Linked DNA regions of Archangium violaceum. The main gene of each other region encodes a partner of the protein of the gene in region 2 in a complex. Links are inferred from orthologs where the notes say so. Each region holds a gene or a part of one and is shown on either strand. Other genes may lie near its edges.

What was found.
Region 1: the proteins of JRI60_RS27560 (region 2) and smc are in contact, whole or in part, in a crystal structure (PDB 3ZGX), measured with the Bacillus subtilis proteins. The link is inferred for Archangium violaceum from one-to-one orthologs.

What each region holds. Positions count from the first base shown.
Region 1 is NZ_CP069396.1:4,566,141-4,574,892, reverse strand. The notes cover bases 4,621-8,752. They hold smc (chromosome segregation protein SMC), read right to left. Parts: upstream 8,421-8,752; coding sequence 4,821-8,420; downstream 4,621-4,820. Other genes in these bases: JRI60_RS18905 (TapB family protein), read left to right, coding at 8,734-8,752; JRI60_RS18915 (hypothetical protein), read left to right, coding at 4,621-4,689. In the rest of the region: JRI60_RS18930 (hypothetical protein), read left to right, coding at 1-314; JRI60_RS18925 (sigma 54-interacting transcriptional regulator), read left to right, coding at 657-2,051; JRI60_RS18920 (hypothetical protein), read left to right, coding at 2,089-3,267; more of JRI60_RS18915, read left to right, coding at 3,394-4,620. UniProt on the Bacillus subtilis protein: Required for chromosome condensation and partitioning.
Region 2 is NZ_CP069396.1:6,847,387-6,854,752, forward strand. Bases 2,999-5,744 are described here. They hold JRI60_RS27560 (segregation and condensation protein A), read right to left. Parts: upstream 4,932-5,744; coding sequence 4,065-4,931; downstream 2,999-4,064. Other genes in these bases: JRI60_RS27550 (pseudouridine synthase), read right to left, coding at 2,999-3,066; scpB (SMC-Scp complex subunit ScpB), read right to left, coding at 3,098-4,078; trpS (tryptophan--tRNA ligase), read right to left, coding at 4,950-5,744. In the rest of the region: JRI60_RS27545 (HEAT repeat domain-containing protein), read right to left, coding at 1-907; more of JRI60_RS27550, read right to left, coding at 976-2,998; more of trpS, read right to left, coding at 5,745-5,963; JRI60_RS27570 (DUF4388 domain-containing protein), read left to right, coding at 6,198-7,366. UniProt on the Bacillus subtilis protein: Participates in chromosomal partition during cell division. May act via the formation of a condensin-like complex containing Smc and ScpB that pull DNA away from mid-cell into both cell halves.

The DNA.
Region 1 (8,752 bases), 2.3 Mb from region 2 along the record:
AGAAGAGCGGCGACCAGGAGCTGGTGGACTTCTTCCGCGACTACCAGGAGGCGCAGCGCGACCTGGCCGAGCGCGCCAAGAACCTGCTGGGCGCCCGGCTGATGCGCACCGAGGGTGTCCAGGCCGGGACCACCCAGAAGAGCGGTGGCGCCAGCAAGAAGGGCGGCAAGAAGGTGATGCAGGCCCAGCAGCACGGCTCGCCCGGAGCCCAGACGAACGCCCAGGTGAAGTCCGGCGGCCGGCCGAACGATGACATCGTGGACGAGGAGTCCAAGGAGTCCTTCCCGGCCAGCGACTCACCCGCCCGCTACTAGTGGGCCCGGAGTTGGATGCGCGCGAGGGGCTGGATTCCCGGAACGGGGGTCGTCTTCACTCCCAGTCCGTGGCTGGTACCGGATCGCCCCTCGCGTGCGCCGTCCTGATCTCACACCCAACGCACCATTCCACCCGCACTGAGGAAGAGCCGAGCTGCCCGGACACTTGTCCGCGTGCGCTTCTCCCCTACCCCGGTGCGAGCGCTTCGTGCCCGGAGACTCCAGGCCCGAACTCCGCGTCACTAAGGCTTGCCCAGGAGTGAGAGGACCCATAAACAGGCAACTCCCGCGACCCGGGCGGAGCTTCCGTCCGCCCGCTGCGGGTTGGGAGGAGCAACGCCGATGAGCGACGACAGGCCGGAGGTCACCCAGACCGTGCAGACGGGTCCCGAGGGACGGTCGACACGGATCCAGGTGCGAGAGTGGACGGTGGAGGTGGTGGCCGGCCCTGACAAGGGGAAGAAGGTCACCACGCAAGACGCGCTGCTGCGCGTGGGCTCGGATCCGGCGACGGACCTGGTGCTCAGTGACCAGACGGTGAGCCGTCGGCACATCGAGATGGAGCGCACGTCGAAGGGCATCCTCCTGCGCGACCTGGGCAGCCGCAATGGCACGTTCCTGGACGGACACCAGGTGATGCAGGTGCTGCTGCAGCCGGGCGACAAGGTGGTGCTGGGCAAGACGAAGCTGGCCATCAAGCAGGAGGCCCGCGCCACCGAGGTGGAGGTGATGGGTGGAGCCGACGCCTTCGGCGGGCTGGTGGCCACCTCGGAGATGATGCGGGTCGTCTTCTCGCAGCTGCGCGGCATCGCCCGCGAGGACATGAACCTGCTGGTGGAGGGCGAGACGGGCACCGGCAAGGAGCTGGCGGCGCGCGCGGTGCACGAGCACTCGCGCCGGCGGCACGGCCCCTTCAAGGTGGTGGACTGCAACCTCATCACCGAGGAGAAGGCCGAGCGCGAGCTGTTCGGCGGCCTGCGCTCCGGAGGAGACGAGGACGACAAGGGCTCCAAGGGCGTCTTCGAGGCGGCCCAGGGTGGAACCCTGTTCCTGGACGAGGTGGGCGAGCTGCCGCTGTCGCTGCAGCCCAAGCTGCTGCGCGTGCTGGAGTCGCGCGAGGTGCCCTCGCTGGACGGGGCGCCGGTGCCGGTGGACGTGCGCGTCATCGCCTCCACGCACCGCAACCTCGAGGAGGACGTGCGCCAGGGCCGCTTCCGGGCGGACCTCTACTACCGGCTGGCGGTGGCGCGCGTGCGCCTGCCCCCGCTGCGCACCCGGCGCGAGGACATCCCCGTGCTGGCCCAGTCCCTGCTGCGCGGCCTCAAGTCCTCCTTCGAGCTCACCCCCCAGACGATCGCCCTCTTCGAGGGCTACGACTGGCCGGGCAACGTGCGCGAGCTGCGCAACGTGCTGGAGCGCGGCGCCCTCATGCAGGAGACGGGCAACGTCAGCTGGCTGGACTTCATGGCCCAGCCCCAGCGCAAGGCGGAGGGTGGCGAGCAGCCCACCACCAGCGTGGCCGCGCTGGTGACGGGCATGCCCTACCACGAGGCCAAGGACCGGGTGGTGGCCGACTTCGAGCGCCTCTACTTCGCCGAGGTCATGCGTCAGTCCAACTTCGACATGAAGACGGCCGAGCAGCACACCGGCCTGTCCATGCAGAGCCTCTACCGACTGCTCAAGAAGAACGGTCTGCGCCTGAAGGATCTCAAGAACGCCGAGGGCCTTGATAAATGAGGCCCCCGCTGTTCCAACCCCAAAGGAGATCCCCGACATGATGCGCCGTATCGCCATCGCCTCCGTCCTCCTCGCGGCCGGGTGCGTCAGCCAGCAGGGGGCCCAGAAGGGCCCGACCACCACCGAAGAGCGGATGCGCATCACCAACCAGCTTCCGTTCGACGTGAGCGTCTGCCAGGCCCGCTCCCCCACCCTGCCCCAGCCGGCCAACCAGAACATCCTCCTGGGCGCCATCAGCTCCGCGCGCCCGGAGGTGATGGAGTGCCTCGTGGACCCCAAGTCCCGCGGCACCGCCGAGACCACCCAGGTGGTGGTGAAGACCTCCGTCACGGATCAGGGCGGCACCCACTCCATCTCCGGTGAGAACCTCACCGCCGAGGGGCAGGCCTGCATCCAGAAGATCGTGGACGCGCGCGTGCCGCTCGCCGCCCTGCCCGCGGGCGCCCAGCCGGTGCAGTCCGAGAGCACCTTCATCCACGAGCTGAACAACAGCCCCAGCGTCAAGTTCGGCATCAACCCGGGCTCGGACTTCTCGGGCGCCGTGCGGCTCGGCCAGCCCACCTGGTGCGACTGCTACACGGGCTTCGACAGCAAGATCCCCCCGCTCCTCAAGGCCAACGTGGACCTGAAGAAGGGCGCGGCCACCGCCGCCGACATCACCTTCGACCCGGTGGGCACCCCCGAGGGCGACCAGCTCGCCGCCTGCCTCAAGGGCAAGATGATGGCCCTGCCGGCGAAGCTGGAGGTGGACCAGCTGAAGTTCTCCTACCGCTTCGTCCACTTCAACTCGCAGGTCACCGAGCTCTCCGCGGACCTGCCGCCCGAGCAGCGCTTCTTCCAGCTCGAGCTGGTGCGCAACCAGCGCTCCGCCGACGCCGCCATCGCCCTCGGCACGCGCGCCAACGCCGCCGAGGTCTATGACGCCATCGTCGCCAAATACCAGAAGACCAAGGACTGGAAGCTGATCGACGAGCTGAAGGCCAAGTGCGCCACGCTCGTGGAGGCCACCCAGTCCATGGTGAGCGCCATCGACGCCCAGCTCAAGGTGGACCAGAGCACCCTGGCCATCGCCCAGGAGCTCAAGGCCAAGGACGAGTCCTGGGCCGAGGTCGAGACCAAGACCCAGGTCATCATCAACGCCACCCAGCAGGACCTGGACAACGCCCAGAAGCGCCTGGCGGACGACAAGTCCATCTGCCCCAAGGAGCGCAAGTAACGCGCCGTCCCAAAGGACACTCCTGACATGACGAAGGCGTGGGAGCCGGTCCGGGTCCCACGCCTTTTCGTTTGCGGACTTGATAAACGAGGTCCCCGCTGTCTCAACCCCAAGGAGAGCTTCCACATGATGCGCCGTATCGCCATCGCATCCCTCGTCCTCGCGTCCGGCTGTGCCACCACGCAGGACGCTCAGTCGGGCGGCACCCAGGAGCGGATGCGGATCGCCAATCAGTTCCCGTTCGACACGTCCGTGTGCCAGACCCAGGCACTTGCCCTGCCCCAGCCCCTCAGCCCGAACTCCCTCCTGGGAGCGCTCTTCTCCTCCCAGCCCGAGGTCCTGGAGTGTCTGACGGACCCCAAGTCCCGTGGCCAGGCGAAGGCCACCCGGGTGATCGTCAAGGACACCGTCACCGACCAGGGCGGCACCCACGCCATCTCCGGTGAGAACCTCACCGCCGAGGGCCAGGCGTGCATCCAGAAGGCCCTGGACACGCGCGTGCCGCTCACCGCCCTGCCCTCGGGCTCCAAGCCGGTGGAGTACCAGACCGAGTTCACCCACGACCAGGACACCGGCATCAGCGTGAAGTTCGGCCTCAACCCGGGCTCGGACTACTCGGGCGGCGTGCGGCTCGGCCAGGCCTCCTGGTGCGACTGCTACGCGGGCTTCGCCAACAAGGTCCCGCCCACCCTCCTCGCCAACGTGCACCTCCGCCGCCTCAAGTCCGCCCAGGAGCAGGCCCTCGGAGACGCTCGCGTCCTTCCGCTTCCCGCCGGACAGCAGGGGGATTCGCGCAGTGCCCAGAAGGCCGCCGAGGAGATCACCAAGTCGTTGCCCGTCTCGGTCGACATCACCTTCGAGCCGTCGGGGACTCCCGAGGGTGACCAGCTCGCCGCCTGCCTCAAGGCCAAGATGATGACCGTCCCGATGAAGCTGGAGACGGACCAGCTCAAGTTCACCTACCGCTTCGCCCACCTCAACTCGCGCGCCACCGAGCCCGCCTCGCACCTGGCCCCCGAGATGCGCTTCTTCCAGATGGATCTGTCGCGCGGCCAGCGCTCCGCCGACGCCGCCCTCGCCATCGGCGCTCGTGACAGTGCCGCCGCCTCCTATGACGCCGTGGTGGCCCAGTTCCAGACCGCCTCCAAGCGCAAGCAGATTGATCTGCTGTCGGAGCTGACCTCCAAGTGTGGTGCGCTCGTCACCACTTCGCAGCGGATCGTCGACGCCATCTCCGCCCAGCTCCAGGTGGACCAGCAGACCCTGACCCTCACCCAGGAGCTCAAGGCCAAGGACCCGAGCTTCGCGGAGATCGAGTCCCGGCTCCAGGAGGCCGTCGGCGCCACCCAGCAGGATCTCGGCAACGCCCAGAAGCGCCTCGAGGAGGACAAGGCGCTGTGCGCCAAGCTCAACCCCAAGTAACCGGGACACGGTGAGCCTGGAATGACGAAGGCGCGGGACCCGGACATGGGTTCCGCGCCTTTTGTTCTCGAGGGCTCCAACCGGGGGCCGGATACCCTCACCCCGTCCCTCTCCCAGGGGGAGAGGGGTGGTTACGCGGCGGTGATGTTGTCGTTGGCCGCCTTCGCCTCTCGCAGCTTCACGCTCACCAGCTTCGAGATGCCCGGCTCCTCCATCGTCACGCCGTACAGCGTGTCCGCCACTTCCATCGTCCGCTTGTTGTGGGTGATCAGGATGAACTGCGACTGCTTGCTCATCTCCTTCACCATGTCGTTGTAGCGGCCCACGTTGCCCTCATCCAGCGGCGCGTCGACCTCGTCCAGGAGGCAGAAGGGCGTCGGCTTGATGAGGAAGATGGCGAAGATGAGCGCCACCGCCGTCAGCGCCTTCTCGCCGCCCGACAGCAGGTTCATGCTCTGCAGCTTCTTGCCCGGCGGCTGCGCCACGATCTCCACGCCCGGCTCTCCGCCCTGCCCCTCGTTCGTCAGCACCAGGCTCGCCCGCCCGCCGCCGAACAGCCGCGGGAAGATGGCCTGGAACTTCTCGTTCACGATCTCGAACGTCTGCTTGAAGCGCTCGCGGCTCGACGCGTCGATGCGCCGGATCGCCTCCTGCAGCTTCTCCATCGAGTCCGTCAGGTCCTTCTTCTGCGTCAGCAGGAACTCGGAGCGCTGGGCCAGCTCCGTGTGCTCGTCGATGGCCGTGAGGTTGATCTCCCCCATCTTCTCCACCTGCGCCCGCAGGTCCTTCAGCTCCTGCTCCGCCTCCTCGCTCAGCGACGGCAGCATGTGGTAGCGGTGCACCTCTTCCTGCAGCTCCGTCGCGTGCCGCTCGCGGATGCCCGCCACCAGGTGCTCCAGCTCCAGGGCGATCTCCCGCTCGCGCAGGGTGATCTGCGACAGGCCCTGGGTCAGCCCGTCCAGCTTCGTGCGCAGCTCGCGCAGCACGTTGTCCTGCTCGCGCACCGCGCCGGACGCCGCGCCATGGGCCATGCGGCGGGCCTCCAGGCCCTCGGAGGCCCCGCGCAGCTCCTCCGTCTTCCTGGCGCGCTCCGCCTCCGTCTCGGAGATGCGGCGCTGGAACTCCTCCACCCGCGCCGCGCCGTCGCGCACCGCGTTCTCCAGCTTGCGCACCCGGCCCGCCATCTCCTCCTTCTGGGCCAGCAGGCTCTCCAGCTCCTTGCGCGCCGACTCCCCGCGCTCGCCGCCCGCCGCCACCTTCACCTTCAGCGAGGTGAGGTTCGACGTGGCCGTCTCCCCCCGCTGCTTGAGCGACTCGATCTCGCCCACCAGCTGCTTCACGCGCTCCTCGCGCGACTCGCGGTCCGCCTGGCCGTGCGTCACCTCACCCCGGCTGTTCTCCTCCTCGTGCGCCAGCCCGTCGTACATGTGCGCGAGCTGCGACTCGTCGGCGTCCAGCGCCCGGATGCGGTCGCGCACCCGCGCCAGGTCCTCGCTCGCCTTGTGCAGGTCCTTCTCCTGGTGGGCGAGGCTCAGCTCCTCGGCGTGCTGGTTCTTCGCCAGCCCCTTGAGCACGTCCTCCGTGTCCCCCATCTGCTTCTGCAGGGTGTAGTGCCGGGTGAGGATCTCGTTGTAGCGCTCCTCCACCCGGGCCACCTCGGCGGCCAGCTCGGCGATCTCCCGCTTCTTCTGCAGGGCGCCCACCGCGGCGCCCTCGCGCTCACCGCCGGTGATGGTGCCGTCCGGGCGGAACACCTCGCCGTCCAGGGTGACGAGCGTGTACGCGGTGCCCTCGGCGTCCGCGTACGCCTTCGCGGCGGCCAGGTCCGTCACGATGACCACGTCCCCGAGGAGCAGCTGCACCACGGGCTTGAGCGACTCCTCGCACGTCACCTCGTTGAAGGCGATGGCCAGCACGCCGGGCCGCGACAGGTCCGGCTGCACCGTGGAGGGCACGCGCTCGGGCGGGGGCACCGGCAGGAAGCTGCCCCGGCCCTCGGCGGCGTCCTTGAGGTACTCCACCAGCTCCACGCCCTTGTCGCGGCTCTCCACGACGACGTGCTGCAGCCGCTCGCCCAGCACGGCCTCCACCGCGCGCTCGAAGCGGGGCGTGGTGGAGATGACGTCGGCCACCAGACCGAAGATGCCCTGCTGCCGGGCGTCCTCGCCGGCGCGCACCATCACCGCGCGCACGCCCTTGTCGAAGCCCTCGTAGTCCTTCTGCAGCGCTTCCAGGGAGGCGAGCCGGCTGCGCTTGTCGCTCAGCTCCTCGCGCAGGCCGATGACCTGCACCTCGTTCTCCATGAAGGCCTGGCGCGTGCGCACGAGCGCCTCTTCCTCATGGCCCTTGCGCTCGGCCAGCTCCAGCGACAGGTGGCGGCTCTCCTCCACCCGGCGGGCCACCTCCTGGCGCACGTCCTCGAGCTGCTTCTCCTGCTCGCGCAGGGACTCGGCCTCGGCGCGGTTGCGGGCGCGGCGGGCCTCCAGGTCCGTCTTCTGGCGGGCCAGGTTGACGAGGTTGCTCTCGTGGTTGGCCAGGCGGCTGGCCACGGTGACGAGCGCGGCGCGCTCCTGCTCCAGCCGCATGGAGATTTCCGTCTGCAGCTGGCTCACCCGGCGCAGCTCCTCCTGCGCCACCTTCATGGCGACCTCGTCCTCCTTCCAGGAGCCGGCGATGTTGCTCAGCTCGGCCTCGCGGGCGGCCATGGTACCGGCCACCTCCTCCTGGCGGGACTTGAGGGCGTGCAGCTCGGTCTCGGACTGGGTGACGCGGGCGGCCGTCTCCTCCAGGTCCTTGCGCCAGTAGGCCAGGTCCTGATCCGCGCGCTGCACGGCGCTCTCCATCGCGTGCACCTCGGCGGAGAGCTTCTGCAGGGCCTCGGTCTCGGCCTCCAGCTCGGCGCGGCGGGAGGTGATGACGGCCTCCAGCTCGCGCATCTTCTCCAGGCCCTCGCGCTCCTCGCCGCCCAGACTGCCCAGCCGCTCCTGGAGCTGCTTGGCCTCCACGTTGAGCGCCAGGAAGCGGTGCGAGGCCGAGTGCAGCTCGATCTCCCGCATGCGCGTCTTGAGCTTCTTGTACTTCTCGGCCTTCTTGGCTTGGCGCGAGAGGCTCTCCAGGCGGCGCTCCAGCTCGGAGGTGATGTCGGTGACGCGCAGGAGGTTGGCCTGGGTGGCCTCCAGCTTGCGCTCGGCGGCCTTGCGGCGGGCCTTGTACTTGGTGACGCCCGCGGCCTCCTCGATGAGGTGGCGCCGGTCCTCGGGCTTGCTGGAGACGATGAGGCCCACGCGGCCCTGCTCGATGATGGAGTAGGCCTTGGTGCCCACGCCGGTGCCGAGGAAGAGCTCGGTGATGTCCAGCAGGCGGCAGATGGTCTTGTTGATGAGGTACTCGGACTCGCCGCTGCGGAAGAGGCGGCGGGTGACGGTCACCTCGGAGAGGCCGGAGAGGTGGGCCGGGAGGGTGTCCGTCTCGTCCACGTGGAAGGTGAGCGACACCTCGGCCATGGACAGGGGCGGCTTGGACTCCGAGCCGTTGAAGATGACGTCCTCCATGCCACGGCCGCGCAGGTTCTTGGCGCTCTGCTCGCCCATCACCCAGCGGATGGAGTCCACCACGTTGGACTTGCCGCACCCGTTGGGTCCGACGATGCCCGTCACCCCGTCATCGAACGTGAAGACGCTGCGTTCCATGAACGATTTGAAGCCGGTGATGTCCAGGCGCTTGATTCGCATGTGAAACGGGCTCCCGAAAGGTGGGCAGGCGAGGGAGGAAGCGCGCCGAAGGCCGAAAAATCGGCCTCGGAGCGATCAGACGAGTAGCACGCTGGATCTCAAGCGATCAAGCATCACCCTGCCATGCATGACACTAGGCGAGCAGGCAAGCATGGCGCCCACCGGGCTGGCGACCGGGGGGTTGTACGGGCGGGAACAGACCCTACCTTTAGTCAACCGTTAATGGAGGCGACCTACGTTCGAGCCCCTGCTTGCTCTCTCCCTCCTCGTTGGAGCAGGCCCGGCGGGCATAGCAGCCCCGTCTGACACGGCCGTGCCCCAGGCGAGCTGTC
Region 2 (7,366 bases):
CAACGGGGATGGCCTCGGAGCTCACGGCATCGAGCACGATGGCGCACAGCACGGCATCCGTCTGCGGCTGGCGCGGCATGTCGAGGAGGGCGTCGATGGCCAGGGGGCTCACGGAGCTCTTCTCCACGGCCACGGCCTGCAGCCGGGGAATGGCCTGGGGCTCCTGCAACCGGACGAGCGCGGTGATGGCGGCCTCGCGCAGCTCGGGGAAGCTCTCGTCCAGCAGGGGGAGGATGGCGGGCACGGCGCGCTTGTCGCCCAGATCGCCCAGTCCCCGCACCGCCGCGGCGGCGAGGATGACCTGGCTGTCACGCACCAGCGGCAGCAGCCGGTTGAAGGCCTCGGGCCGGCCGCTCTTGCCCAGCTCCTCGGCGGCGCCCACGCGCTCGGGCAGCGCCCCCTCGGTGAGCGCCAGCAGGTTGCGATCCCAGATGCCCTTGGACTCGGCGGCGACGACCTCGGCCATGGCGCCCGGCACGTTGGCCTGCTTGAGCGCCTGGACGATGACCTGCCGCGTCTGGCGGCCCCGCCGGCCGTACTGGAGGGTCAGGTAGGCCTTGGCCTTGTCGTTCTTCACCTGCGACAGGGCCATGGCGGCCTTGCCCTGGACGTCCACGTCGGAGTCCTCGAGCAGCTCGCCGAGCAGGTCCACGATACGGGCATCCTGACTCTTGCCGAGCGCCACGGCGGCCTCGCCGCGGACGATGGAGGCCATGTCCTTGGCCGCGCGGGTGAAGAGGGCGAGGTCGTCGGGGCGGGCCTCTTCGGCCAGCTTCTTCACGGCCAGGGCCCTCACCTCCGGGCGAGGGCTCTGCAGATCCGCGAGGAGCTGATCCCGACTGCCACTGCACCCGGCGTTGACGAGGAGGGCCAGGACGACGAGGAATTTACGCGCGCCGGTTCGCATCGTTCTCCGGGGAGGGAAAGCGTGAGACGCGGGCGGTTATATCAGCGGCGCGCGTGACCGCCCACGACTCAGCGACCCTTACGGGGCCCTCGTCCCCTCGGCGGCCCACCAGCACCCCGAGGACCGGCGGAGCCGCGAGGCCCACCGGCGCCACGCGGGCCACCGGCGCCGCGAGGTCCACCGGCCCCCCGAGGTCCACCGGCGCCACGAGAGGGACGCGCGTTCCACTCGGGTTTGGGCTCCTGGCGCTTCTTGGCGCGCCAGTCCACGAAGGAGCCGGAACCCGCGCCCGCCTCCTCGCCCGCCGGGCGTGCCGCACCGCGGCGTGCCGGGCGTCCCTCGTCCCCACCACCCCACGTCTTGCGCGCCGGCCGGCCCTCGGCTCCACCCGCCGCGCCCCATGTCTTGCGCGCCGGACGCGCGCCAGCCTCGCCGCGAGGCCCGGGACGAGCACCGCGCTCGCCGCGCTCCTCACCGCGCGGAGCCCACTCACGACGCTCCGGACGAGGACTGCGCGCGGGAACACGACGCTCGGCGCTCCCACCCGCGAACGGCGTGCGCTCGGCACGGTCACCGCCACGCGCCTCACCCCGCGGAGCCCACTCGCGACGCTCGGGACGAGCACCACGCTCGCCGCGCTCCTCACCTCGAGGCTTCCACTCGCGACGCTCCGGACCCGCACCACGCGCCGGCCCACGACGCTCGGCACCCGCGCCGAACGGCTTGCGCTCGGGACGCGCGCCAGCGCCGAACGGCTTGCGCTCGGCACGGTCACCGCCACGCGCCTCACCCCGCGGGGCCCACTCGCGACGCTCGGGACGAGCACCGCGCTCACCGCGCTCCTCTCCCCGAGGCTTCCACTCGCGACGCTCCGGACCCGCACCACGCGCCGGCCCACGACGCTCGGCACCCGCGCCAGCGCCGAACGGCTTGCGCTCGGGACGACCACCGCGCGCGGGCGCACGACGCTCGGCGCTCGCGCCGAACGGCTTGCGCTCGGGACGGCCACCCCGCTCCCCACGCTCCTCGCCCCGAGGGGCCCACGCCTTGCGCTCGGGACGGCTGCTCCGCTCCTCACGCTCCTCACCGCCGGACAGGCCCTCCTCCTGCTCGTCCTCGCGAGGCGTCCACGTGCGGCGCTCGGCTCGGCCACCCGCGGCTCCACGGAACGCGGGCCGGGAGCCACCCTCCCCTCGCGGCGCAGACTCCCTGCGCTCGGGCCGGGCAGCGGCGCGCGCCGGACGCTCCGCCTTCGCGCCCTTGCGCTCGGGACGCTCCGTCCGGGCGGCCCGCTCGGGCTTCGCCGCCGCACGCGGCTTCACGGGCTCGGGAGCCTCCTCGCCGAAATCCTCGTCGTCCATGTCCGACTCGAAGCCCGGCGCCGAGCGCCCATGGCGCCGCGGCGGCAGCTTCAGCTCGCGCTCCGGCGGCGAGGCCTTCCCGTCGGCCACTTCCTGAAGCATGCGCACCTGGTTCTCGCTGAGCGGCCGCAGCTCACCGGGGCGCAGGCCCTCGACGGTGATTCCCGCGTAGGACGGCCGGTACAGACGCACCACCGGGTAGCCCACCGCGGCGCACAGCCGCTTGATGAGGTGCGGGCGGCCCTCGGCCACCACCAGCTTCAGCCAGGTGTTGCGCTCGGCCTGCTCGAAGACCTCCACGGACAGCGGCGTGGCCATGCCGTCCTCCAGCCGCACGCCGCCGCGCAGCTTCTCCAGCGAGGCCGCGTCCGGCGTGCCCTTCACCTTCGCCAGGTACGTACGCGGCACCTGGAAGCTGGGGTGCGTCAGCTTGTGCGCCAGCGCCCCGTCGTCCGTGACGAGCAGCGCCCCTTCCGCGTCGTAGTCCAGCCGGCCCACCGGGAAGAGCCGCTTGCCGGTCTCCTCGAGGTAGTTGGCCACCGTGGGGCGGCCCTGCGGATCCGACAGCGTCGTCACCACGCCCACCGGCTTGTAGAGGAGGTAGTAGGTGGACTCCTCGGGGGGCGAGACGAGCTCGCCGTCCACCGTCACGAGATCCCCCGGCTCCACCTTGCTGCCGAGCTCCGTAATCTTCTGGTTGTTCACCGTCACGCGGCCCCCGGTGATGAGGTCCTCCGCGTGCCTGCGCGAGGCCACGCCCGCGCGGGCCAGGTACTTCTGCAAACGTTCAGACGCCATTACCGCCACCTTCCACTTCTTCGCCCACCCGTCAAGCAGGCTCTGAGCCCTTTTCGCCCTCCTCGGAGGGCGGCGGGGTCGGGTTCAGGACACTGGAAGCGACCTTCTGGGTCTTGTCCGCCTCGGACATGGCCGCCTCCAGCTCCTCGAGCGCGGCCTCGGATGCCGCCACGCTCTTCTCCATGCGCTTCTGGAACTCCGGGTCCGCCAGCGTCTCCACGGTGCCACTGGCACCCGGCGCCGACGGCCGTTCCTTCTCGACGATCTCCTGGTGCTCCTGCGTCAGCTCGTGGAACTCGCGCAGCGTGGGCAGGGCGGAGAGATCCTTCAGGGCGAAGAACTCGAGGAACTCGCGGGTCGTCCCGTACAGCATGGGCCGGCCCACCTCCTCCTTCTTGCCGAGGATCTTGATGAGCTTGCGATCCAACAGGGCCTTGATGACGGCGCCGCAGTCCACGCCGCGGATGTCCTCGACCTCCGGGCGGGTGACGGGCTGCCGGTAGGCGATGATGGCCAGCGTCTCCACGGCGGCGCGGGTGAGGCGCTGGGGCTTCACGCGCAGGTAGCGCCGCACGTACTCGCCCGAGTGCGGATCCGTGCGGAACTGCCAGCCGCCGGCCACCTCGTACAGGACGATGCCGCTGATGCCGTCGCGGTGGAGGCCGGAGATCTGGTTGAGCGCCTCCTGGATCTTCTCTCGGTCGATGCCCGTGGCCTCGAAGAGCTGATCCAGATCCAACGGCTTCTCCGCCACGAAGAGCACGCTCTCCACCACGGTGCGGACGCGCTCCGGGGAGAGGTTGCGGCTCTTCTGGACGAGCTTCTCGAAGGACGACTGGAGGTCGGGGACCTCGTCGGCCTCGATGGTGGCGACGTCCGAGTCCTCCAGCTCGTCCTCGTCACCGGGGCCGGTGACGGCGGCGATCTCCTCCTCGGTGAAGGGGCTGGGGCCGCCGGAGCCGCGCGACGGCTTGCCGCCGGGGTTCTCGGGGCCTTCGTTACCGGTACTCACTCTCGTCCACCTCCGTGGGGACCAGCCGCTCCAGGGCATCCCCGTTGGGCGTGAGCAGGATGTCCGCCAGGGGAGCCTCCTGGCTGACCTTGATGAGCCGCCGCTTCACCATCTCCAGGATGGCCAGGAAGGTGATGACCACCTCCTGACGGGTACGTTGCTCATCGAAGAGGCTCTCGAACGTGCACGGCGCCTGGGCGCGCAGGCGCTCGGCGATGCGGAGGATGGCCTCCGAGAGGCTCACCTTCTCGCGCACCACCTCGTGCTGCAGCTTGGGGGTCAGGCGCTCCAGCACCCGGTCGAGCGCCTCGATCAGCTTGAGGACGGAGAACTCCTGCAGGCCCACCTCCTCCTCGGGGATGGGCACGGCCTCCACGGGAACGCGGCGCGGGAAGACGTCGCGATCCAGGATGTCCTGCATGGCCAGCTGCTCGGCGGCGTCCTTGTACTTCTGGTACTCGAGCAGGCGGCGCACCAGCTCGGCGCGCGGGTCGCCCGCGTCCTCCTGCTGCAGCTCCGTCACCGCGTCCGTGGCCTGCTCCGCGGTGTCCTGGCGCGGCAGCAGCATGCGGCTCTTGAGGTGCGCCAGGGTGGCGGCCATCACCAGGAACTCGCCGGCGATGTCGAGGTTGATCTCCCGCATGCGCTCGAGGTGCTCGAGGTACTTCTCGGTGACGAGCGCGAGCGGGATGTCGAAGATGTCGAGCCGGTGCTCCTTGATGAGGTGGAGCAGCAGGTCGAGCGGGCCCTCGAAATTGGGCAAGGCGACCCTGAAGGCGTCGCCCGGACTGCGGGGGACGTCCGCCTCGAGGGTCTCCTCGGTGGGAGGGGCGCTGCGACGGCCTGCGCTCACCAGACGTCCTTCACGGGCTCAGGGAATGCCCACGGCGCGGCGCACCCGCTGCATGAGCCGGGACGCCTCGGCACGGGCCCGCTCGGCGCCATCCTGGAGGATGCGCTCGAGCTCGGCCGGGTCGCTCAACAGCTCCTGGCGGCGCTGGCGCGCCGGCCCGAACGTCTCGTGGAACGCCTCGAGGAGCAGCTTCTTGTAGTCGCCGTAGCCCTTGCCACCCGCGCGCCAGGAGGCATCGACCTCCTTGAAACGCGACTCGGGCAGCATGACCTTGAGCAGGTCGTACAGGGGGGCGTTCTCGGTGGGCTTGGGCGCCTCGACGGGGGTGGAGTCCGTCTTGACGCTCATGATGCGCTTCTTGATCTCCTTCTCGTCGCCGAAGAGCTCGATGGTGTTGCCGTAGGACTTGGACATCTTCTGTCCGTCCACGCCGGGCACCACGGCGGTGCTCTCCTGGATGCGCGCGGTGGGCAGCTTGAGGATGCCGGGAGCGTGCCCCTTCTCCTTGCCCTCGGGATCCTGCGGGTCGTACCCGGGCACGTAGGTGACGTTGAACTTCACCGCCCAGTCGCGGGCGAACTCGATGTGCTGGATCTGATCCCTGCCCACCGGCACGGCGTCCGCGCTGTAGAGCAGGATGTCGGCGGCCATCAGCACCGGGTAGGCGAAGAGGCCGAAGTCCGGGCTGATGCCCTTGGCCACCTTGTCCTTGTAGCTGTGGGCGCGCTCCAGGTGGGCGTGCGGCACGACGGTGCCGAGGATCCAGTTGAGCTCCAGGACCTCCTTCACGTCGCTCTGGCGGAAGAGCACGGCCTTCTTGGGATCCAACCCGAGCGACAGGTAGGCGACGGCGGCCTCGCGCGTGAGCTCCTCGGCCTGCTTGGGATCGCGCACGGTGGTGAGCGCGTGCAGGTTGGCGATGAAGAAGTAGGCCTCGCCCTCATCCTGGAGCTGAACGAACTGACGCAGGGCACCGTAGTAGTTGCCAATGTGCAACCGGCCCGACGATTGAACTCCCGAGAGAATCCGCATGACTCCGACGCCTATACACGAAGGGGGTGACAGCCCTGGTTCGCACACCCAGCGCTGCCCTGCAACTTTCCTGCGACCCCACCCCACCTTTCGCGATCGCCCGCCTGCTCCCCGGTCAGCCCGATTACTGGGGAGTTCTTGGGACGCGAGACAAAGGTGTGTGAAATCAAAGGGTTGAGCTGAGGGGCGGGGTCCGCTACGGTGTGCTTCCCCCCGCGAGAAGGAAGTCGTCGAATGGAGCGCTTCAAGGGCAACCTGGCCACGTACCGGCTGCAGTTACTGATGCCCGCGTTCTTCGAGGCGCCAGCGCTGGACGGGATGTTGAAGGTGGAGCGGGCGGCGGTGCGCAGGCACTTCTTCCTGCGGCACGGGCGGCTGGTGGGAGAGAGCTCGAGCGAGCCGATGGAGCACCTGGGGCAGGTGCTGGTGCGGCTGGGAATCCTGGACGCGACGCGAGCGGCGGCGGCCTTCGACGCGGCGGAGACGGCGGGGAAGCCCTTCGGCACGGTGCTGGTGGAGCGGGGGCTGGTGTCGAAGGCGCGGCTGGTGGAGGCGCTGGAGCACAAGACGCGCGAGGCGCTCTTCGACTGCTACGGCTGGGAGTCGGGCGAGGTGGAGTTCCGCCCGGGGTTGCCGCCGTTGGGGCCGGCGGTGGAGCTGCAACTGGGCCTGAAGGAGCTGCACCGGGACGCGCTGGCGCGGCTGCGCGAGTGGAAGGTGTTCTGGGAGCTGTTCCCGGGGCCGGACACCACGTTCCAGGTGTACCGGGAGTTCGCGGTGGAGACGGTGTCGGCGGTGGAGGAGCACCTGCTGCACCTGGCGGCGAAGGGCGCGACGCTGAGCGAGCTGCTGGCGGCGGCGCCGGAAGGTCCGCTGCACGGGGCGAGATGGGTGCTGCGCCTGTACCGGCGCGGGGCGCTGACGCCGCGGAGGCCCGAGGGCCCGAAGGTGGGCGAAGCAACGCGGCTGGCGGATCTGCTGGCGCTGGCGAGGGGACTGGTGGAGGCGGGCCGGTACGAGGAGGCGGTGAGCGTGGCGGCGCAGGTGCTGGAGCGGGCGCCGGTGCCGGAGGCACACGCCCTGTACCGGGAGGCGGAGGTACGGCTGACGGTGGCGCTGGCGGACGAGGTGCTGGAGCTGGACGGGCGGCTGTACTTCGAGCCGTTGCCGCGCCCCACGCCGGCATCACTGACGGCGGACGACCTCTACCTGTACGCGAAGCTGAGGGGCAGCCGGAGCGTGCGCGAAGTGCTGCACAACGCGGCGATGGGCGAGCTGGCGGCGTACCGGGCGTTGAGGCGGCTGATGGACGCGGGGATCGCCCGGGTGATGCCCGACAACAGCGGGATGCCGAAGCGGCGCACGAAAACAGACCCCTACGGGACACCCGTGTATGTCCCCTC